3 regions of the Nonomuraea sp. NPDC049400 genome follow, and region 2 is predicted to be linked to each of the others. Evidence: riboswitches for the same ligand, from Rfam matches in the RefSeq annotation. Region 2 holds a riboswitch; each other region holds the start of a gene.
What was found. A riboswitch is a leader RNA that binds a small molecule or an ion and turns the genes downstream of it on or off. The one in region 2 is predicted to bind S-adenosylmethionine.
Positions count from the first base shown of each region.

Region 1: another riboswitch for S-adenosylmethionine. It lies ahead of ACIBVN_RS06755 (aminotransferase class V-fold PLP-dependent enzyme); the one in region 2 lies ahead of ACIBVN_RS01755 (hypothetical protein).
Region 3: another riboswitch for S-adenosylmethionine. It lies ahead of ACIBVN_RS14995 (GNAT family N-acetyltransferase); the one in region 2 lies ahead of ACIBVN_RS01755 (hypothetical protein).

Region 1 is NZ_JBITMP010000004.1:163,897-171,005, forward strand. Features, by position in the region: gene ACIBVN_RS06740 (SAM-dependent methyltransferase) at 1-363, shown strand, start outside; gene ACIBVN_RS06745 (cytochrome P450) at 347-1,540, opposite strand; gene ACIBVN_RS06750 (TerC family protein) at 1,540-2,289, opposite strand; SAM riboswitch class IV at 2,405-2,520, shown strand; gene ACIBVN_RS06755 (aminotransferase class V-fold PLP-dependent enzyme) at 2,566-3,852, shown strand; gene ACIBVN_RS06760 (DoxX family protein) at 3,856-4,521, opposite strand; gene ACIBVN_RS06765 (NADH-quinone oxidoreductase subunit D) at 4,643-5,788, shown strand; gene ACIBVN_RS06770 (acyltransferase) at 5,785-6,879, shown strand; gene ACIBVN_RS06775 (DUF3180 domain-containing protein) at 6,876-7,109, opposite strand, start outside.
Region 2 is NZ_JBITMP010000001.1:404,728-411,836, reverse strand. Features, by position in the region: gene ACIBVN_RS01775 (O-methyltransferase) at 1-564, opposite strand, end outside; gene ACIBVN_RS01770 (NAD(P)H-binding protein) at 673-1,566, opposite strand; gene ACIBVN_RS01765 (TetR/AcrR family transcriptional regulator) at 1,644-2,264, shown strand; gene ACIBVN_RS01760 (TerC/Alx family metal homeostasis membrane protein) at 2,466-3,506, opposite strand; gene ACIBVN_RS01755 (hypothetical protein) at 3,526-3,804, opposite strand; SAM riboswitch class I at 3,813-3,903, opposite strand; gene ACIBVN_RS01750 (hypothetical protein) at 3,987-4,340, opposite strand; gene ACIBVN_RS01745 (cytochrome P450) at 4,872-6,218, shown strand; gene ACIBVN_RS01740 (MarR family winged helix-turn-helix transcriptional regulator) at 6,373-6,834, opposite strand; gene ACIBVN_RS01735 (SDR family NAD(P)-dependent oxidoreductase) at 6,900-7,109, shown strand, end outside.
Region 3 is NZ_JBITMP010000008.1:286,675-293,783, forward strand. Features, by position in the region: gene ACIBVN_RS14980 (MarR family winged helix-turn-helix transcriptional regulator) at 1-290, opposite strand, end outside; gene ACIBVN_RS14985 (MFS transporter) at 375-1,850, shown strand; gene ACIBVN_RS14990 (50S ribosomal protein L11 methyltransferase) at 2,000-2,668, opposite strand; gene ACIBVN_RS14995 (GNAT family N-acetyltransferase) at 2,675-3,292, opposite strand; SAM riboswitch class I at 3,299-3,398, opposite strand; gene ACIBVN_RS15000 (DUF2000 domain-containing protein) at 3,593-3,913, shown strand; gene ACIBVN_RS15005 (SCO7613 C-terminal domain-containing membrane protein) at 4,009-6,351, opposite strand; gene ACIBVN_RS15010 (hypothetical protein) at 7,048-7,109, shown strand, end outside.

The DNA.
Region 1 (7,109 bases), on a different contig from region 2:
CGGGCGATTGCCATCGATTATGCACATGCTGTGGATAACCGGCCGCTCTGTGGCACGTTGACCGGTTACCGCGACGGTGCCGTCGTTGCCCCGATCCCCGACGGGACCTGCGACATCACGGCTCACGTGGCCCTCGACGCGTGCGCGGAGGCCGGGCGGCGAGCCGGTGCGATATCCACAACCTTGTCCACACAGCGTGAGGCGCTGAAGGCGTTGGGGATCACCGGCACCCGGCCGCCCATCGACCTGGCGCACACCGATCCGCGGGGCTATGTTCGGGCCCTGGCCCGGGCCTCGGAGGAGGGCGAGCTGATCGATCCGGCCGGCCTAGGCGGCTTCGGCTGGCTCAGCCAGCGGCGCTGACCTCCAGGGACTCCAGCCCTCGGATGATGTAGCCGGGCTTCCAGGCGGGCTCCTGCCGCAGCTCCAGCTTGTTCGCCCGGGTCAGCAGCGCGCCGAACGACTCCATGAGCTCGATGCGGGCCAGCGGCGCCCCCAGGCAGAAGTGGATGCCGGCCCCGAAGGAGATGTGCGGATTGTCCGCGCGCCCCACGTCGAGCCGGTCCGGCTCCTCGAACACCGCCTGGTCGCGGTTGGCCGAGCCGAACAGCAGCGCCACCTCCGACCCACGCGGGATCTCCACGCCGTGCACCTCGATGTCCTCCAGCACCCAGCGCTCGAACATCTGCAGCGGCGTGTCCCAGCGCATCAGCTCCTCGACAGCCGTGGGCAGCAGCGAGCGGTCCTCGCGCAGCCGGGCCAGCTCGGCGGGGTTCCTGAACAGGGACCACCAGCCGTTGCCTGTCACGTTCACGGTGGCCTCGTGGCCGGCGTTGAGCAGCAGCACACACGTGCCGACCAGCTCGTCCTCGGTCAGCTCGTCAATCGCCGCCAGCGCGCTGACCAGGTCCTCGCCCGGGGTCCGGCGCCGCTGCGCGGCGAGGGTCTTGAGGTAGCCGGCGAACTCCGACGCCGCGCGTACCGCCGCGTGCTGGGCGTCCGGCGTCGGGTTGAGCTCGTACATGCCGCAGATGTCCGCCGACCAGGGGCGCAGCAGGTGTCGGTCGTGTTCGGGGATGCCGAGCATCTCCGCGATCACCGTCACCGGGAGCGGCTCGGCCACCTCGGCGATCAGGTCGCCGCCGCCCTTCTCCACGAACGCGTCCACCAGGCCCTCGGCGATGGCGCGCACCCGGGGCCGCAGCGACTCGACCATGCGGGGCGTGAACGCCTTGGAGACCAGCCGGCGCAGCCTGGTGTGCACCGGCGGCTCCACATCCAGCATGCCCGCCCTGATCACCCGCCAGAACGGCTCGTGGAACTCCGGCTCCGGCGGCCTGCCGAACTCCTCATGGGTGGCCACGTGCAGGTAGGACCTGCCCAGGCGGCGGTCCCTGAGCAGGGCGTTCACGTCGGCGTGGCGTGAGATCAGCCACTGGTTCGTCGGCTCGAAGTAGCTGACGGGCGACTCGCGCCTCAGCTCGTCGTACACGCCGTACGGGTGAGCCACGAAATCCGGATCCCAAGGGTCAAAGCGCACTATTTCATACTAGAAGCCGAATCCTCCTGCTCCGGGTGGACGCGCTTGCTGCGCATCCGGATGTTCAGCAGCTCGACGACGAGCGAGAACGCCATGGCGAAGTAGATGTAGCCCTTGGGGATGTGCTGGCCCAAGCCCTCGGCGATGAGCACCACGCCGATCAGCACCAGGAACGACAGCGCCAGCATCTTGATGCTCGGGTGCCGGTCCACGAACCTGCTGATCGGCCCCGAGGCGAACAGCATCACCAGCACGGACACCACGACCGCCGCGATCATCACGCCGAGCTGGTCCACCATGCCGACGGCGGTGATGACGGAGTCGAGCGAGAACACGATGTCCAGCACCATGATCTGCAGGATCACCGAGGTGAAGGAGGCGGCGGCGACCTTTTTGCCGTCCCCGCCCGCGGGACCGTCCATGCTGTGGCTGATCTCGGTGACGCTCTTGCCCAGCAGGAACAGGCCGCCGAGCAGCAGGATCAGGTCGCGTCCCGATATGTCGTGGCCGAAGACGGCGAACAACGGCTCGGTGAGCTGCACCACCCACGACAGGCCGAGCAGCAGGAGCAGGCGGCTGATCAGGGCCGCGGCCAGGCCCAGTACGCGGGCTCTGTCGCGCTGTTCCGGAGGTAGCTTCCCGGCCAGGATGGAGATGAAGATGATGTTGTCGATGCCCAACACGATCTCCAGGGCGACCAGGGTGAAGAAGCCGATCCAGATCTGCGGGTCGGCCACCCAGTCCAACATTCTGCGTACCTCCATGACTACGTGGGCGGGGGTTTCCGGTAGCAACGAGTGACGCGCCGCAGAAGTTCGCCGACTTGCGATCGAAGGTGGGATTTGGGTTATAGTGCCCGTCGTAGGTCATGAGTGCCAGCGACAAGCCCCGGCTAGCTGGCCGGCAACCCTCGCGTCCGCGGCGGGGTGCCCCGGGTGAAGACCTGGTCCGTCACGAGGTGTGGCGGGCAAGCGCGGGCTCCGTGGCTGCTTCCAGGGGTCCGATGACCCTGAGGGAGATGTGCCGTGCCCACGCTGACGATCTTCAACTCCATTCCCGCCCAGCCCGTCGAGGCGGTTCCCACCGCCACGAGCAGGCCCATTCCCGCCGTGCTCGGGGACGATCTCGAGGTGCCGGTCAAGGGCGGAAGGCTCGTCGGCTACGCCAACCTCGACTACGCCGCCAGCGCGCCCTGTCTCGAGCCGGTCAGCGCCGCCGTCACCGCCGCGCTCCCGGCCTACTCCAGCGTCCACCGGGGCGCGGGCTACGCCTCCCAGCTGACCACCGCCCGCTACGAGCAGGCCCGCCACACGGTCAGGGCGTTCGTCGGCGCCCGCCCGGACGACTCCGTGATCTTCACCCGCAACACCACCGACGCCACGAACCTCCTGGCCGGCTGCCTGCCCGCCGGCACGACCACCGTGGTCTTCGACACCGAGCACCACGCCTCCCTCCTCCCCTGGAAGAAGTCCGTACGGCTGGCGCCGCCCGCCTTCCCCGGCGAGGCCGTCCGCGCCGCCGACGAGGCGCTGGCCGGGATCGACGGGCCGAAGCTGCTCGTGGTCACCGCCGCCTCGAACGTCACCGGCGAGCTCTGGCCCATCGCCGCCCTGGCCCACATCGCGCACCGGCACGGGGCCCGCATCCTGGTGGACGCCGCCCAGCTCGTACCGCACCGGCAGCTCAACCTGACCGCGCTCGACCTCGACTACGTGGCCTTCTCCGGGCACAAGCTGTATGCGCCGTTCGGCGCCGGGGTGCTGGTCGGGCGGCGGGACTGGCTCGCGCAGGGTGAGCCGTACCTCAAGGGCGGGGGCGCGGTGCGCTCCGTGGGGGACGACACCGAGTGGCACGACGACCCGGAGCCGCGGCACGAGGCGGGCACCCCGAACGTGCTGGGCGCCATCGCGCTGGCCGCCGCCTGCGACGCGCTCACGGCCACCGGCTGGACCGCGCTGGTGCACGAGGAGGAGCGGCTGATCGCCCGGCTGCGGTCCGGGCTCGCCGCGATCGAGGGCGTGCGTGAGCTGTCGCTGTGGGGGGATGACCACCCGCGCGTCGGCATCGTGTCGTTCACCGTGGACGGCTACTCCGCCCGCGAGGTGGCCGAGGTGCTGTCCAGCGAGTACGGCATCGGGGTGCGCGACGGGAAGTTCTGCGCGCACCCCTTCGTCCGGCACCTCCTCAACGAGACCGATGGGGGTTGCGAGGACGGCACCGCCTCCGCGGTGCGGGCCTCGATCGGCATCGGCACCACGGAGGAGCACGTGGACCGGCTGGTACAGGCGCTGCGGGAGCTCGTCGCGCGCTGAGCCTCATGCCCTGTTCGGCGGCTTGCGGTGCGGCGGCGGCTCGTCGGAGACCAGGGCGTCGATGTCCCTCATGTCGTCGTCGTCGATCATGCCTGACCGGTGCTCGGAAGGCTGCCTGGGCACGCGCGGCTCCGCCGGTTCATTGGACGATGTGGGCGTGGTGGGGCCGCCGTTCACGGTCGTGACGTTCGACGGCTCCGGACCAGATGCGCCCGGAGCGTGCGCGGCGAGCTCCTCCTCGGCGGCCCGGCGTTCCGCGCGCCTGCGGAACATCGCGCCGAACAGCCCGTCGATCCCGATCCGCCCGCCACCGAGCGCCAGGAACAGCAAGGCCAGCGCCCCGAGCAGGCCAGGCAGCTCCCAGCCGCCGGTGGTGGTCAGGATGCCGCGGCCGGAGTGCACGAAGACGATCGCGCCGAGCATGTTGAGCAGCAACAGCAGCCCCACCGGCCGGACCAGCAGGCCCAGGATCAGGAAGAGGCCGCCGACGGTCTCCACGATGGTCGCGTACGCGGAGGCGAGCTCGGGCATCGGGACTCCCATCCCGGCGAATGCCCGACCCGTGGGTCCGAGGCCGGCCATCCACTTCTCCAGGCCGTGAGCCAGGAAGATCACGCCGGTCACGACGCGCGCGATCAGCATCGTGACATCGAACACAGCTCTCTTCATGGTGATTTCTCCCCCCGTTCCCGGTCTTCTCCCCATGTCCGGCTTCGGGATGCATTTCCATACGATTCCTTGACCTGCCCCCCGGCTGGATCACCAATCAGTGCGGTGGCAGCATGGCCATATGACGGAACGTGTGGTCGGAATCGGCGCGGGCGCGAAAGAGCTGGCCACCGAGGACATGATCCTCAACATCGGCCCGCAGCATCCGTCGACCCATGGAGTGCTCAGGCTCCGGCTGACGCTCGACGGCGAGCGCATCACCGCCGCCGAGCCGATCATCGGCTACATGCACAGGGGCGCGGAGAAGCTGTTCGAGGTCCGCGACTACCGTCAGATCATCATGCTGGCCAACCGGCACGACTGGCTTTCCGGCTTCGCCAACGAGCTGGGCGTGGTGATCGCCGCCGAGCGCCTGCTCGGCATGGAGCCCCCGGTCAGGGCCGTGTGGGCGCGCACCCTGCTGGCCGAGCTCAACCGGGTGCTCAACCACCTGATGTTCCTCGGCTCCTACCCTCTCGAGCTGGGCGCGATCACGCCGCTGTTCTACGCCTTCGACGAGCGCGAGCGCATCCAAGCCGTCATGGAGGAGATCTCCGGCGGGCGCATGCACTACATGTTCAACCGGGTCGGGGGCCTCAAGGAGGACCTGCCGCTCGGCTGGCTCGACCGGGTGTCGGCCGCCGTCGCTGAGACCCGGCGCCGGGTGCCCGACATCGAGGACCTCATCCTGCACAACGAGATCTTCATCGCCCGCACCAAGGGCGTCGGCGTGCTCACCCGCGAGCAGATCATGCAGTACGGCGTCAGCGGCCCCATCGCCAGGGCCTCGGGGGTGGACTTCGACCTGCGCCGCGACGACCCGTACCTCGCCTATCGCGAGCTGCCCGTGAAGGTCGTCACGCGGCAGGCGGGCGACTGCCACGCCCGGTTCGCGGTGCTGTTCGACCAGCTCAAGAGCTCGCTCGAGCTGGCCGACGCCTGCGTCGAGCACCTGCGTTCGCTGCCGCCCGGGCCCATCAACCAGCGCCTGCCGAAGGTGCTCAAGGTGCCGGAGGGGCACACGTACGCGTGGACCGAGAACCCCCTCGGCATCAACGGCTACTACCTGGTCTCGAAGGGCGACAAGACCCCGTGGCGGCTCAAGCTGCGCTCGGCCTCCTACAGCAACATCCAGGTGCTGCGGGAGATGCTGCCCGGACACCTGGTCGCCGACATGGTGGCCATCCTCGGCTCGATGTTCTTCGTCGTGGGTGACATCGACAAGTGAAGGCCGAGCGCGACAAGTACGTCGACTGGCTCCGCGCCCTGAGCCTGTGCGTCGTGGTGGTCTGGCACTGGGCGTTCACCATCCTGGAGTGGAAGCCGAACGGCCCCGAGCCCACCAGCCCGCTGGGCTTCACCTCCGGGCTGTGGATCCTGACCTGGCTGCTGCAGGTGCTGCCGCTGTTCTTCTACGTCGGTGGCCACGTGCACCTGCTGTCCTGGGAGCGTGCCCGGGGGCGCGGCGTCGGCATCGGCTCGTTCGTCTGGCGGCGCATCCGCGCGCTGGCGTTACCGGCGCTGTTCCTGTCCGGGGTGTGGCTCGCCATCGGCGCGGTCGTCACGTTCACGTTCCAGGTGGACTGGATGTGGCGGGTGGTGCTGCTGGTGCTCAGCCCGCTGTGGTTCCTCGGCGTCTACCTCGTGCTCATCGCCCTGCTGCCGGTGGCGCTCTGGCTGCACCGCCGCTACGACGTGCTGGCGCTGATCTGGCTCGGCGGCGCGTCGCTGGTGGTCGACGTGGTGCGCTTCCGGTACGGGGTCGAATGGGCCGGGTGGCTCAACATGATCCTCATCTGGGGGCTCGCCCACCAGGCCGGGTTCTTCTACGACCGAGTCGTCATCCTGCCCAGGCGCTACGACGTCGCACTGCTCTGGACCGGCCTCTTCGCCCTGTTCGGCCTGGTCTACTCCGGCATCTACCCGGGCTCGATGGTGGGCGTGCCGGGTGACAAGTGGTCGAACATGGCGCCGCCCACGTTCGTGATCGTCGCCCTGCTGCTGTTCCAGATCGGGCTGGTGGAGGTGCTGCGGCCGTCGATGGAGCGCGTCCTGGAGCGGCCCAGGTGGAGCCGGGCGAACGGCTTCATCAACCGGTACTCGCTGCCGCTCTTCCTCTTCCACACGACCGGGATGGCCATCGCACTTGGGCTGTCATGGTGGCTCTTCGGCACCCTGGGCAGTGAGATCCCGCCTGACCTGAAGTGGTGGCTGGAGCGCCCCATCGCCATCGTCGGCCCGCTGATCTGCACCACCCCGGTCATCTACCTGTTCGGGCGTAGACGTGCGCCCGAACCGGCGAGGGAGCGTAGCGCCTAGCCGGGCTGCTGCTCGTCCGAGTCCTTCGGGATGCGGCAGACGTTCTCCAGGTAGAGGGCGGCGCAGACCAGCACCACGCATGACAGGAACGACCCCGTCGCGACGAAGAACTCCGATCGCGGCGTCTCCCGGTCCAAGATCTGCACCGTATAGAGAGCGAACCCGGCGAACAACCCGGCGAACATCGCCCCCACGTACGCCGACGCCTTCGCCAGCGCGGCCAGCCGGGC
Region 2 (7,109 bases):
GTCGCCCACCTCGATCAGCCGCACGACGAACTCCCCGTCGGCCGCCAGCAGCTCGTGGAACTCGACGAGCTGCTCACTGTGGCTGACGGCGTTGTCCACCGCGATGACGCCCCCGGGCACGAGCGCCCGCCGCAGGTGGGGCCAGTAGTCCACGTACGCGGGCCGCTCGGCGTCGAGCACCACCAGGTCGACCGACGCGTCCGCGGCGGCCGCCAGCGCCTCGCCGCCGTCGCCGTGCACCACGTTCACGTGCTCGGCCACCCCGGCCGCGGCGATGTTGGCGCGGGCCCGCTCGACCCGCTCGCCGTCGACCTCCACCGTGACCAGCCGCCCTCCGGTGTCCCGCACGGCGTCGGCGAACCAGATCGCCGAGTAGCCGTTGGACGTGCCGATCTCCAGCACGTTCCGGCTGCCCTGCGCCCGGATGAGCAGCGCGATCAGCCCCGCGGCGGCGGGCGTCATGTTGCGCAGCCTGAGGAGGCGGTCGGCCAGCGGGGCGTCGTGCTCGCGGCCGCGCTGGTAGAGGTCCTGCAGGTAGCTTTCCAGGGACGTGTCCACGGTCATCCTTCCTTGAGGCCCTCGATCACAGGGCCGAGGCCGTACATCCGCGGCTCCTGGACGGTGATGCAGCTCGAAACCGTACCGCTCGGGGAGTCCCGGCGATGGCGGGGGTCAGACGTCCGGGCTCGTCGTGGCGAGCAGTCCGGCTCGCAGTGCCTTCTCGTTGGCGGCGAGGAACTCCGCGAACGTGCGGGGCGCGCGGCCCGTGAGGTCCCGCACCGCGGTCGTGGTGGCCGCCAGCGAGCCGGCCGCGACTTCCCGGCAGAGCTCGGCGAAGTCGTCGGCGAACTGCGCGGGCAGTCCCTCGGAGCGCAGCGCGGCGGCGAGCTCGTCCGGGGACACCGCGGCGTGCCCGAACGTCCGGCCCAGGGCCGCCGAGAGCTCGCGCGCGATCTCGGCCGAGGTGAGCGCCTGCGGACCCGTCAGGACGTACGTCTCCCCGAGGCCGTGCGATCCGGTCAGCAGGGCGGCGGCGCAGGCGGCGATGTCGTGGCAGTCGATGTAAGACACCGGGGCGCCCCCGAACCCGTCGAGGAGCTTCCCGTCGGCGGTGAACGCGCCGGCACCGGTGATGAAGTTCTGCATGAAACCGCTCGGCCGCAGCATCGACCAGCTGAGCCCGGAGGCCTTCAGGTACTCCTCGATCTCCCAGTGCGCGCCCTCGGCCAGCCGCCCGCCCTGGTGGGCGCCCCAGACAGATACCTTCACCACCGTCGACACGCCGGCGGCCCGCGCCGCGTCGATGGCCGCCTTCTGCTGGCGGATCATCGGCTGCTCCCCCTCGACCGGCTGGGCACCGCCCGCGTTGAGGAACAGCCGGTCCACGCCGTCCATGGCGGCGGCCAGCGAGGCGGGCTCGTCGAAGTCCCCGACCACGACGTCACAGCCGCGGGCCCGGCCCTTGGCTCTGTCGCGGACCAGCGCCTTGAAGGCCACCCCCTGGTCGAGGAGAAGGCGCACGAGATGCGTGCCGATGGATCCGGTGGCTCCGGTGATCAAGATCATGTGTAGTCCTTCCGGTAAGATGAGGCAACCTCGAAAACACTATATCGAGGCTACCTCGAATTACTGGGGACGCCCGCATGACCAGCACCCGCCGGCCCCGCGCCGACGCCCGCCGCAACTACGAGCGCCTCCTGGCCGAGGCCGACGCCGCCTTCAAGGAACGCGGCGTCGACTCCAGCCTGGAGAGCATCGCCCGCCGCGCCGGCGTGGCCATCGGCACGCTCTACGGCCATTTCCCCAGCCGCCGCGCCCTGGTCGGCGCGCTGCTGCGAGAGCGCAACGAGGCCCTGTTCGAGCTGGGCGACCGGCTCCTGACCGGCTCGGCACCGGACGATCGACCCCTGGCCCGCTCGGCGCCGGGCACGCCAGACGACAGGGCCCCGGCCGGCTCGGCGCTGGCCGGCTGGGTACGCGCGGCGACCGCGCACGCCGCCACCTACAGCGGATTGGCCTCCCTGCTGACGGACGGCCTGGACGACGAGGCGTCGGAGCTGCACGACTCGTGCCTGCGCATGGCGGAGATCGGCGAACGGCTGGTCGCGCGGGCGCGCGAATCCGGCGCCGTACGTCCCGACGCGACCGGCGCGGACGTGACCGCGCTCACCTCCGCCGCCGCCTGGCTCCACGAGCACGTGTCACCCGCCGCCGCCGACCGCCTCATCACCGTCACACTGGACGGCCTGGCCGCCCGCCCTTAGCCGCCGGCGGCCGCCTGCCCTCGCAGCGCATCCGGTAAGCCGGAATTCCCGATGCCACGGCACCACTCCCGGCCGTGATGTCGCGGCCGGGAGTTTCGCCGTTCATTCGGGCGCGCGGCCCAGTTCATTCAGGCGCGCGGCCCACGGACCGGCAGGCGAACGCGCGGCTCGCCCGCGGGCGCCGCCATGCCGATGCCGATCTCAAGGGTCGACCGGCTCGCGCTCCAGGGGCCTGACCCGCCCGGCTTCGTCGCCGCCTCCGGCCGCCGAAGCGGTGCGCCTGTCGGCGTACAGGCTGGTGAGCGTGACGGTGATCAGGACCGCGATGATGACGCCGAGCGAGGCGAGGGTGGGGATCTGCGGGACCCACGCCCACAGGCCGTGCGCCCAGTGGAGGACCAGCTTGACCCCGATGAACGCCAGGATGACACCCAGGCCGTAGTTGAGATGGCGCAGCTTGGTGAGCACGTCCCGCAGCACGAAGTACAGCGCCCGCAGGCCCAGCAGCGCGAAGGCGTTGGTGGCGAAGACCAGGAAGGGGTCCTCGGTCACCCCGTACACGGCGGGCACCGAGTCGACGGCGAAGACGATGTCGGTGGCGAACACCGCCACGGTCGCCAGGGCCAGCGGCGTGATCGCCAGCCGGCCTTGCTCGCGCACCACCAGCCGGAACCCGCGATAGTCGGCGGTGACCGGGATGAAGCGGCGCAGCAGCCGGACGCTGCGCATGGAGTCGATGTCGACGTGCTGGTCGTCCCCCTTCAGCACCTTGGCCGCGGTGACGATCAGGACCACCCCGAACAGCAGGAACGCCCACGTGCCGCTCTGCAGCGCCGCGGCGCCCAGCGCGATGAAGACCGCCCGCAGCACCAGCGCCCCGACGATCCCGTACAGCAGCACCCGCTGGGCCAGCTCGTGCGGCACCGCGAACGCCGACAGCAGCAGCATGAACACGAACAGGTTGTCCACCGACAGCGACTTCTCCACCACGTATCCGGTGAAGAACTCGACCGCCACCCCGGTGCCGAAGACGCCCCACAGGTAAGCGCCGAAGCCCACCGGCAGCACCAGGTAGAAGACCGACCAGGCCAGGGCCTCGCGCATACCTACCTCATGCGGGCGCCGGGTCAGCACGATGTCGATCGCCAGCAGCAGGATCAGGGCGGCCACGGTGATCGACCACAGTGCGGGTGAAGCGATCGTGCCCTGATCGGGCGCAGCCAGAATTGTCCCCGGGGACATGAAACCTCCTCGAACGAGCTCAGCCGTTCGAGGTCTCCTTCACCCGGGGGTGCGGGTGGCCGTCCGGGGACGCCAGATAACGTCCGTACTGACCGGATCGACGCTTGGGAAGTACTCCCCTCGTCTGGCCCAGAGTAGGACAAATCCGGCCAGCGAGCCACTGTACGTCGGCGCGGATCGCGGCCAGACGCTGCTCGGCGTCACCTTCGTCGGCCTCGCGGCGTCGAGCTCCCGCTGCCATGGGTTCGAGCCAGAAAAAAGGGCCGTAGAGCATGGGAACGTCGAGCGGTACGCTCATCGGATCTCACCTCATCGATCCTGGCAGTGGCACCTTTCCTGTCAGGGCAGGTTGCCGGACCGTCGCAGGGCCAGGTCCCTCGGGTCCTCTGGATGATGGCGAGATCCGATCGTCCGTTCCCGGCGGGGAGCGTCAGACCAGGGGCCGCCGAGCAGTTCCCAGGCGGCCCGCCGATCTACTGGTTAGCAAATGCCCCACACCGGGGACCAGAGCTTGTTGTAGTAGCGCGTGCCCTTGTAGTAGATCCGGAGGCCGCAGGGCTTGCGCGAACTGCCCCCCTCCCAGGTGCGCGTCTTTCCGACCGTGATCTTCTTGTAGCCGGAGTCAGGCCCGGTCTGGATCATGTTTACCTTGACGGTGCTGCTGCAGCCGTTCCTCACCTTCAGGTACCGCGTGTTGCCCTTGACCCACGTCGTGTGGGTGACACACCTCAGCTTTGCGTCGGCGCTGGTGGCTGCGCTGGCCGCGGGTACGCCGCTAACGAGCGTGCCCACGATTCCCGTCATCAGTGCAGCGGCTACCAGTTTCTTTCGCATACTTCCTCATTGCCTTATCTTTGGGGATAAAAGCCGCCCAAGACCCTAACACGCATCGCGATCATACGGTTACCCGCCGAGCGCGCCCGGCGGAGCCGGCCCTCGATCCATGCAGGCTCCGTGCCGGGGAGCTGTAGCCGGGTCGGCGTTGCAGCGCTGGCAGGGAAGGCACACCGGTGCTGACGGCAGTAGCTGAGGATGGTTCGGCGCGAGACGGCTCCTCGACAGCACGCGATGCGGAGGAGGCGGGCGTCGGGGCCGTCGACGTACCCAGTGGCGACGTACGTGCATCAGGGCAGACCACGTAGCGTCCGTACTCCGAGACAGCGAGTGCACTTTGCTCTTGCCATGATCGGGCGCTATGCGTGATGCTTGCAGACCTCTTGAGCGAATCGGCCGAAAGCTCCCAGAGCGCGTCACTCGTGCCGTGACATATGCAGCGGCGTCGCGAAGGGAGCGGCAATCAGAGAGGTAGTTCACCCCGTGATCCACGGCCCGTGGCCCCAGCAGCCCGCAGAAACGCTGGAGTCGATGTCCGTTGAACCGCTGCTGACCAGGGACTACGACGCGGACCCCGCACTCGTCCACGAACGCCTGCGCGGCAGGTACGGCCCGGTGGCCCCGCTCGAGCTCCTCGGGGTGCCGGTCTGGTTCGTCCTCGGCTACGAGGAGGTGCTCAACGTCCTGCAGAACAAGGGCGGCATCTGGAGCAAGGACGTGGACAGGTGGCGGGCGCACGTGGAGGGCCGGATCCCGGCGGACTGGCCCCTGCTGCCGATCTTCCAGGCCAACAACTCGGCGTTCTCGGAGGGCGCCGCGCAGCGCCGGTTGAGGTCCGCGTGGACGCAGGCGCTCGCGCCGTTCCAGGACCACTCCAACCCCCAGGCCCAGCTGCTGGAGCAGGCCATCACGCAGTACGCCGACGACCTCATCGGCGTACTGTCGGAAGGTGGCTCCACGGGGTTCGCGGACCTGGCGGCACAGTACGCGCGGCCGCTCCCGCTGATGGTCGCCAACCGCATGCTCGGCTTCGCCGCCGCCCGCGGCGAGGAGGTGGTCATGGACATCTGGCGGATGGCCGACGCCGGTCCCGACGCGGCAGCGGCGTTCGGGCGCCTGTACGAGGCCATGACGGAGCTCGCCGCCGCCAAGCGGGAGCGCCCCGGAGACGACCTGCCCTCCTACATGATCAGCGCCCAACCGGACCTCACGCTGGACGAGCTGGCCCGCGAGCTGTTCATGCTGCCCGGACTGCTCGACTTCACCGCCAGCCTGGTCTGCAACGTGGTCGTCGAGGTCGTCTCCAACCCCGATGTGCGGGCGAGCCTGTCGGTCGGCGCGATCGACGAGACGGTGAACCGGGTCGCCCTGCTCAACCCGCCCATGGCCAACCTCACGTTCCGCTTCCCGAGGGCGGACGTGAAGATGGGGAACTACACGATCGCCGCGGGTGATCCGGTGATGCTCTCCGTCGCGGGCGCCCACGCCGATCCGCGGTTCGCGGGGGCGCTCGATCGGCATGCCATCCGCAGCACCCGGGCCCACCTGGCCTGGGGCGCCGGGCCGCACAGCTGCCTGGGCCAGCGGCTGGCGATCCAGATCACCACGATCGCCGTGCGCCGGCTCTTCGCCAGGCTCTCCAAGGTGAAGCTGGCGCTCCCGTCCGACCAGCTGCCCTGGCGCCCCTCGCCGTTCATGCGGGCGCTGCGCTCCCTGCCCGTCCAGTACGAGCTCGCCGAGATCTACGTACCGGCCGGTGAGGGCGGCTTCGACGGCGAGGCGCTCGCGGCGCAGCCGGCGCCGGCGGACGAGGCCGGGCAGGCGTCGTCCCGTTCCGGGTTGTGGGGCTTCCTGCGCGCGCTGCGTCGCGGGCGATGAAAGCCCGCGGGCCGGTCCCGTGCTCACGCGAGAGACCCGGACCGGCCCACCGAGCCCCGGGCTCACGCAAGAGACCCTGACCGGCCCGCCAAGCCCCCGAGCTCGCGCCAGACACCCGGACCGGTCCGCCGAGGTCCACACGCTCGGGGCTGGTTCACTCCTCGGCCAGGACGTCCTCGCCGACGAGGCGGCGGAGCCGGTCGTTGGCCTGTTCCAGCACCGTGAGGGCGATCTCGCGCCGATCCTCGCCTGTCTCGCCCATGACCTCCTCGGCGAGCTCCGCCCATGCGCGTTCGATGGCGGGCACCAGCTCGTGGCCGGCCTCCGTGACCAGGACGCGCACCTGGCGGCGGTCACCGGCCACCGCCTCGCGGCGGAACCACCCGCCGCCCTCCAGCCGGGCCAGGCTGCGGGTCGCGGTCGGCGGCTCGATGGAGAGCCGCGCCGCCAGCTCCTTGACGGTCATGCCCTCGGGCTCCTGAGCCAGCAGCCACAGCAGCACGTCCTGCCCCGGGTGCAGCCCGAGCGCCGCGAGCTTGCGCGCCTTGGCGGCGCGGTAGAGCTTGCTCATCTTGTTGAGCGCCCGGTTGATGCGCATCACTTCACTTGCATCCACAGCATCCATCCTACCGAGTGTGTATAGTCGGCTAATAAGTAGTCGGCTAACTATTGGAGAAGCTGATGGATCTAGGACTCAACGGGCGGGTCGTGCTGGTCACCGGGGCATCCGGTGACATCGGCCGCGCGATCGCCAGGACGTTCGCGGCGGAGGGGGCGTTCGTCGCCGCGGGCTGGCACGGCAACGAGGAGCGGGCCCGCACCCTGGTCGACTCGATCAACCAGGCGGGCGGCAAGGCGATCACGGTGCGGACCGACCAGCATGACCCCGAG
Region 3 (7,109 bases), on a different contig from region 2:
ATGCGCCTCTCTATGAGGCCCTTGGCCTCGAGCCCGCGCAGGACGGTGGAGAGGTTGGTGCGCTGCAGCCCGGTTGCGGCGGCGATCCGGCTCGGCGGGGCGGCGGGGTCGCTTTGCAGGTGGCGCATCACCATGCCTTCCGACGGAGACAGCTGGACGGCCCGCTCGTCGACATAGCCGCGGAATTGGATCTCCCGGGCGATGATCAGCGCCAGGTCCGCCAGCTCGGCCCAGCGGGGATCCGCTTCCGAGCCGAGCCCTTCGGCCGGCGGCTGCGATTGGTCGTACATCACACCCCCAAAGAGTAATCCGTCCGCCGAATAGTTATATCGTCATATTTGTCATCAACCTATAACTATCTACGTGGAGGCGCCATGAGGACCACACTTCCCGCCCCGCGAGCGAGCGTCGCGCAGGGATCCCCGCGTGCCGTGGCGCAGGCGGGCGGGTTGCACCCGTTCGGGGTGTTCATCCTGCTGGCAGGCGCGTTCTTGCCGATCATGGACTTCTTCATCACGAACGTCGCGCTGCCAAGCATCGACGCCGAGCTGCACGCCTCGGCATCGTCCCTGGAACTGGTGATCGCCGGGTACGGCGTCGCCTACGCGGCGCTCCTGGTGCTGGGCGGCCGGCTGGGCGACCGCTACGGCCGGCACCGGATCTTCCTCGGCGCGCTCGTCGGCTTCATCTCCGCCTCCCTGACCTGCGGACTGGCCCCCAGCGTGGAGCTGCTGATCGGGGCGCGCATCGTGCAGGGTGCCACTGCCGCGCTGCTGATCCCGCAGGTGCTGGCGACGTTCCACCACACGCTGGAATCCGAGCGCAAGGCCCGCGCGGTGGCTCTGTACGGGGCGACGTCCGGCATCGCCGCGGTGGTCGGGCAGCTGGTGGGCGGCCTGCTCGTGTCCGCCGACATCGCCGGCACGTCGTGGCGGCCGATCTTCCTGGTCAACGTGCCCATCGGCGTGGTCGTGCTGCTGGTGTCGGCGCGGATCGTGCCGAACACCCGCTCGGACCAGCCCGTCGGCGTCGACCTGCCCGGCACGGTGCTGTTCGCCGCCACCCTCACCACCCTGCTCATCCCGCTGACCGAAGGGCACTCCCTGGGCTGGCCCTGGTGGACGTGGGCGATGTTCGCCCTGGCGGTCGTCCTGGGCGGCATCACCTTCGTGGTGGAGAAGCGCGCCGAGCGGCGCGGTGAGATCCCGCTGCTGCCGCCGTCCCTGCTGCGTCTGCCGTCGATGTCGCGGGGTCTGCTGATGGTGCTGGCCTTCAGCATCGGCTTCGGCGCTTTCATGTTCGTCTTCGCGCTCACCGTGCAGAACGGGCTGCACCAGGACGCGCTGCACGGCGGTCTGGCGATCCTGCCGATGGCCCTGCTGTTCTTCGCCGGATCCCTGCTGGCGCCGCGCCTGATCACCCGCTTCGGCCGGGCCACGCTGGCCGTCGGCGCCGTGGTGCAGTTGGCGGGACTGGCCCTGCTGGTGACCGTCATCGTCGAAGCGTGGCCACACGTCAGCCTGTGGGCCATGGCCGTCCCGCTGGCCCTGGCCGGCGCCGGACAGTCCATGCTGTTCGCCGGGCTGTTCCGCAGCGTGCTGGCCGACGTCCCCGCCCACCTCGCCGGTATCGGCAGCGGCGTGCTGATCACGCTGCAGCAGAGCGGGCTCGCCCTCGGGGTGGCCGCGCTCGGCACCCTCTACCTGGCGTTGGAGCCGCACAGCGTGCCCCATGCCTTCGCCGCCGTCGAGTACGTGCAGCTGGCCATCATCGCCCTGCTCGCGGTGGGCGTCGCCGCTCTGCCGCGCTTCACCCAGGCATCCGCCCGCGAGCCGGTGATCGACGCCTGACGCCCGGTGCGGACCGGCGCGACCCGCACCGGGCATCAGCCGCCGGGCAACTCGCGGCACGCACGACGGCGGCGTTCCGCTTGACCGCGTCGATGTCCTGGTGGCCGATTGCGCAGTGTGAAGTGATCGTCAGAAAGCTGTCCGGAAGGTCAGGGGACCACCAGGTGGTACGAGGGCAGGGACAACCGGGTGAACTGCCAGATGTTGACGCGTCCACGCAGGTCGGGCAGGACGCTGCGCCACGCGGGGTCGAAGGGCAGTTCGAGGTCGGCGAGGAGTTGGGGTTCGGTCCAGTTCGGGTTTCGCAACGCGGTTGGATCGAGGACGGCCGCCGCGGTGGTGCGGACCCTCCCGACGCTGGAATGGGCAAGGATCAGCCGGATGGCATCCAGGCCGTCCCGACCGCCGCCGTCGTGCAGATGACGCTGATCCGGTGGCACGTCGGGCAGCAGCGCGGCGGGACGTTGCGGAGGATTGACGGCCAGAAGATTCGCGCTCATCGGGGCCAGGAGACGCCAGTCGGCCTCCCAGAGGGTGAGCCGCTTGCGAGCCTCGTGACCGAGGACCTCGATGACGTTGCGGGCGGTGTCAGCAAGCGCGGCCCGGTCATAGTCCTGAGCGATCACGTGCCGGGCTCCAGCGGTCAAGGCGGCGAGAGTGACCAGGCCCGCTCCGCACCCCGCGTCCACGACGACCTGGTCTCGGGTGTCGTCCATGGAAGAGGCGAGAAAGGCGGAGAAAGTCGACGGCCGGTGAACACCCGGGCTGGCTTTCAGCTTGCGCCCCACGCTGCCCCAGTGGTCAAGGGAGGCCCGCATGATCTGTTACCGGCGGCCGGCGGCGCTGAGACGGTCGCGCAATGCCGCTCTTACCGCCGGCCATTCGGCGGCGGTAACGGCGAACATGGCCGAGTCGCGAAGCTCGCCTTCCTCGCCGGGCGCCCACGACATGGACCAGGAGCGCAGGACACCCTCGAATGGAATGCCGAGTCGCTGGAGCGCGTGGCGGCAGCGGAGGTTACGGGCGTCGGTCTTCAGGTCGACGCGGGCGACGCCGAGCGTCTCGAACGAATACGACATCAGCAGCAGCTTGGCCTCGGCGTTGATCCCGGTGCCCTGCGCTGAGGCGGCAAGCCACGTGAAACCGATCTCGATCGCCCGCACGCCCGGCCGGTCCGGCCAGGTGCGGGGATCCCACAGCGCGGTGCAACCCACCGTCCTGCTGTCGGCGACCCGGACCTGCCCGAAAGGAGTCAATCCATCGCGTGCGACCTGCGCTGCCACATAGTCCTTCATCCCATGCGCGCGGGGCACCAGGGTGAAGCCGTAGGACGAGCGTTCCTCCTCGGCGGCCTCCGCCAGATCGGCTACGTGCCGCATTGCCAGCGGCTCCAGCCGCACCAGATCGCCGGTCAGAGAAGGAACATCAAGCCGCATGCTCATCGAGACTCCTCATCGTTCCTGGCATTGGCACCTTTCTCGCCGACTCTCGCCGGGGAGGTTGCCGGACCGTCGCAGGGCCAGGTCCCTCGAGTCCTCTGGATGATTGACGGGTCGGGATCTTGCCAGGTCGGGACGTATTCCGTCAAACGGAAGATCGACCATGCCCTTGGCGGCGAAGCTCGTCCTCGTGGTTCGCGACGACCTCGAACCCGCGACGGCGGTGAACGCGGCCGCGGTGGCCGGGCTCAGCCTGGGTGCCCGCCTGAGTGCACGCCTGGCGATCCGCTGGGCAGCGACGGCGTGGATGCCTCGGGCGGATGGCACGCGGGGCTGAACCCCCACCCGGTTCCCGTCCTCACTGCCTCGGCCGATGAGCTGCGGGAACTGCACCACCGTGCCCTGTCCCGGGACGACCTGATCACCGTGGGCTTCAACGAGGTGGCCCGTGCCGCCCGTGACTATGACGACTACCTCGCCATGTTGAAGACCACCCCGTCGCAGGACCTCGACTTCGTGGCCGCCGCGCCTCGGGGTGCGCGCGCTCGCCCGCCCGCACGCCGGTGGCGGGGCTCCTTCCGAGAGCAGCCCAGATCATGGAGGCGCGCCCACGACAGGGAATAAATCAGACACAAAGCGATAATTTCGCGTTAGGAGTTCGTTCACCATGACGGTCTCGGCCGCGTCGAGGGCCCGCTTCCTCTTTCGATAGTGGAACGTCAACCCATCGCCGTCAGGGTGTCACGCAACCGGCGCAGGTCCCGCATGCGGGCCTCGTACGTCGCCCCGACCACCACGAGCAGCAGCCCGCCCACGGCGATCGGCACCCAGCGCGGCACCGCGAGGAGCAACTCCGACACGTACGGGGCCAGTTCCCGCACCGCGACCCCGGGGACCACGACGGCTCCGATCACCGTGGGCGCCTGGAGCCGGAACCGGGCTCCGGCGAACAGCACCGCCAGCGCCAGCACGCCGAGCGCCAGCGACCGCCGCCAGTCCGTGTCCGAGTAGACCGCGACCAGGCTGGGCAGCATCGTGAAGGAGAGGCCCGCACCATAGGCCGCCCAGGAGGAGACCGGCGCGCCGCGCCGCCGCCACCAGCCGGATCCCAGCAGGACCAGCGAGCACGGCACCGTGTACGCCTCGACGACGGTGACCTCGTCCGCCACCAGTCGCAGCCACGAGGCCAGCAGCAGCAGGGTGGCGCCGGTGTACCTGAGGCCGTTCACGCCGCCTCGGCCGGCCGAGCCCGCCCACAGCGACATGAGCAGCACCAGCACCCCGGCCACGGCGAACCCCACGCTCGCCGCGACGAGGACGCGCAGGCCCAGCGAGAACCCCACCGCCACCGCCTCCAGCCCGAAGAACAGCGCGGCGAAGCCCAGTCCCCAGACCCGGATGTCCTTCACCCTGGCCACCAGCGCCATGGCGGCGGCCGCCACCGCCAGGATCGGCAGCACGATCAGCGTCGCCGGCTCGCTGCCGAACGCGTACGCCGCCGCCCGTACCGAGGCGGGACCGGCGACGAGCGCGCATGCCACCGCCCACCAGGGCGCCCGGCTTAGTGTGGCGGCCACCGCCGGCGCGACGGCCAGCGCCGCCTGCACCGCCACCGCGGCCGGGTAGGGCATCGCGAAGGCTTGGGGGGCGACCGCGACCATGAGCGCCCCGGACAGCAGCGCGCCGGACGCCGCCGCCTTCATCGCCCACCCGCCGGCGCCACGCTCGGCCGCCGCCTTCATCGGCCGCCCGCCGGTGCCACGCACAGCCGCCACCTTCATCGGCCGCCCGCCAGCGCCGTGCACGACCGCCGCCAGGAGTCCGGCCGCCACCACGCCCAGCACCGCCACGTCCGCCGGCGACGCCATCTCGCCCAGCTGCCACTGCGGTCCGTCCCACGTGCCCGTCCAGAGCACGTCCAGCCAGGCGAGCGGCGCCGCCAGCGTGGCCACGAGCCGGGGCAGCAGCGTCAGCGTGGTCAGCAGCGCGACCAGCCCGCCGGTGGCCATGCCCGCCAGCCGCACCCTCCGCCAGGGCAGCCAGGCGGTGGCGAGCACCACGGCGAGTGCGGGAATGAGGTAGGCCAGGGGACGCCAGTCCGTGCCCGGGCCGTCCAGCGCCGGCTGCGCCAGCGCGGCCGGCACGGCGATCAGCGTGAGCGCGGTTCCGACGGTGACCGCGGAGGCCCAGATCTCCTCTTGTTCCTTGCCCGGCCTGGCCAGCAGCCAGGTCACGAACCCGCCGAGCAGGGCCAGCGCGACCAGCGGCGCCGACCTGACCAGCGCCTGACCGACGGACGGGGACCCCAGCGCGTACGGCGCGCCGCCCAGCAGGGCGAGGGTCGCGACCCCGCTGCCGGCCACGGCGGCCGTCACCCGCACCGCTCCCCGGCCGTAGCGGACCACGGCGACGTCCAGCGCCGCCGTGGCCACCAGCGTGGCCACCAGCCAGGTCGCCGACAAGTCGCCGGCCAGCAGCGGCAGGACCGGCTGCGCCAGCACCACGGCGACCGGAGCGGGTCCGCGAAGCCGGGTGACCCGGGCATAGGCCACCAGGATGAGCGCGGTGAGCCCGAACACCCCCGCCGTGTAGTGCAGCGCGTCGAGGGCGTCGGCCCCGGCGAATCCCGCCCGCCTGGCCGCGTAGCCGTCGAGCAGCAGCAGCGCGACCGCGAACCCGGCCACGGTCTCGGCCGTCGCGGTGAGCCTGCGCCGGATCAGCACGACCGGCGCCAGCAGCACCAGCGCGGTGAACGCCGCCAGCACGGCCGCGCGCCCGCCCATGCCCAGCCGCCCCCAGCTCACCACGGTGAACACCACCGCCGCCACCGTCAGCAGCAGGCCGCCGAGGATGAGCAGGACGTTCTTCGCGGCGCCCGGTGAGACCTCCCGCGTCGGGGCACCGGGCCCCTGACCCGCCACACCCGCAGGCCCCTGACCCGCCGCACCCGCGCCTGCCGCCCCGTGATCCGCCGCGCCGGCGCGCAGGACGCCGAGCAGTTCCGTACGGCGGGCCTGTAATCTGGCCTGCTGATCCCTCAGCCCGGCGAGAGCCTGGTCCACCTGCCAGAGCTCGTGCGCGGCGGGTCCCTGCAGAGGCAGCCCACACCTCGGGCACCTGGACACCGGCTCCTGTGGCCCGGTTCCGGACAACATCGCACCGCAGTCCGGACAGTTCATACTTCCACGCACCGATACTCCGTCTTAGAACCTGTCGAGATGACCCATACTTCACCGCGACGTCCTTTTGAACCACTGTCACCGGGAACGGCGGTCTTCCGCGGAACGGATCGACACCTGTGCGCTCAGGTAACCGTTCCGGCTCCCGCACATCGGCGTCCCAGGTGAAGGCGTTCCGCGAGATGATCCGGTTGTCGTCACGTGCCGGAGTGGGGAGCCTGGCCAGCGTCGCAGAGCCGGCCACCATGCGCCCTCCGGCCGACGTCTTCAGCTCCGAGCCGGCGGGTGAGGTCCGCGAGGTGCGCTGTTCATCTTCCTGTGCCTGCACCGGCACGAGCTGTCAGATGGCGCCTTTCACGCGCGCCAGCAGGGGCGGGGGCTGGCGGCGGGCGCTGCGGCGCCGGCCAGGCAGGCAGGAACGCCGCAGTCGGCCGGGCCGGGCATCGACGCCGCCGTCCAGGTCCGCGATCAAGTCGTCATCATCATCGATGGCAGCGCGAGCCGGACCCGAGGCGTGGCACGGGACGGCGCATCAGCGTCGAAGATCCCGACATGCTCAGATGACGTCACCCATGTCGAATGACGATCATCGATCTCATCCCGTGGGGCGTCCTGCTCGCGGTCGCCGTGTCCGTCGTCGA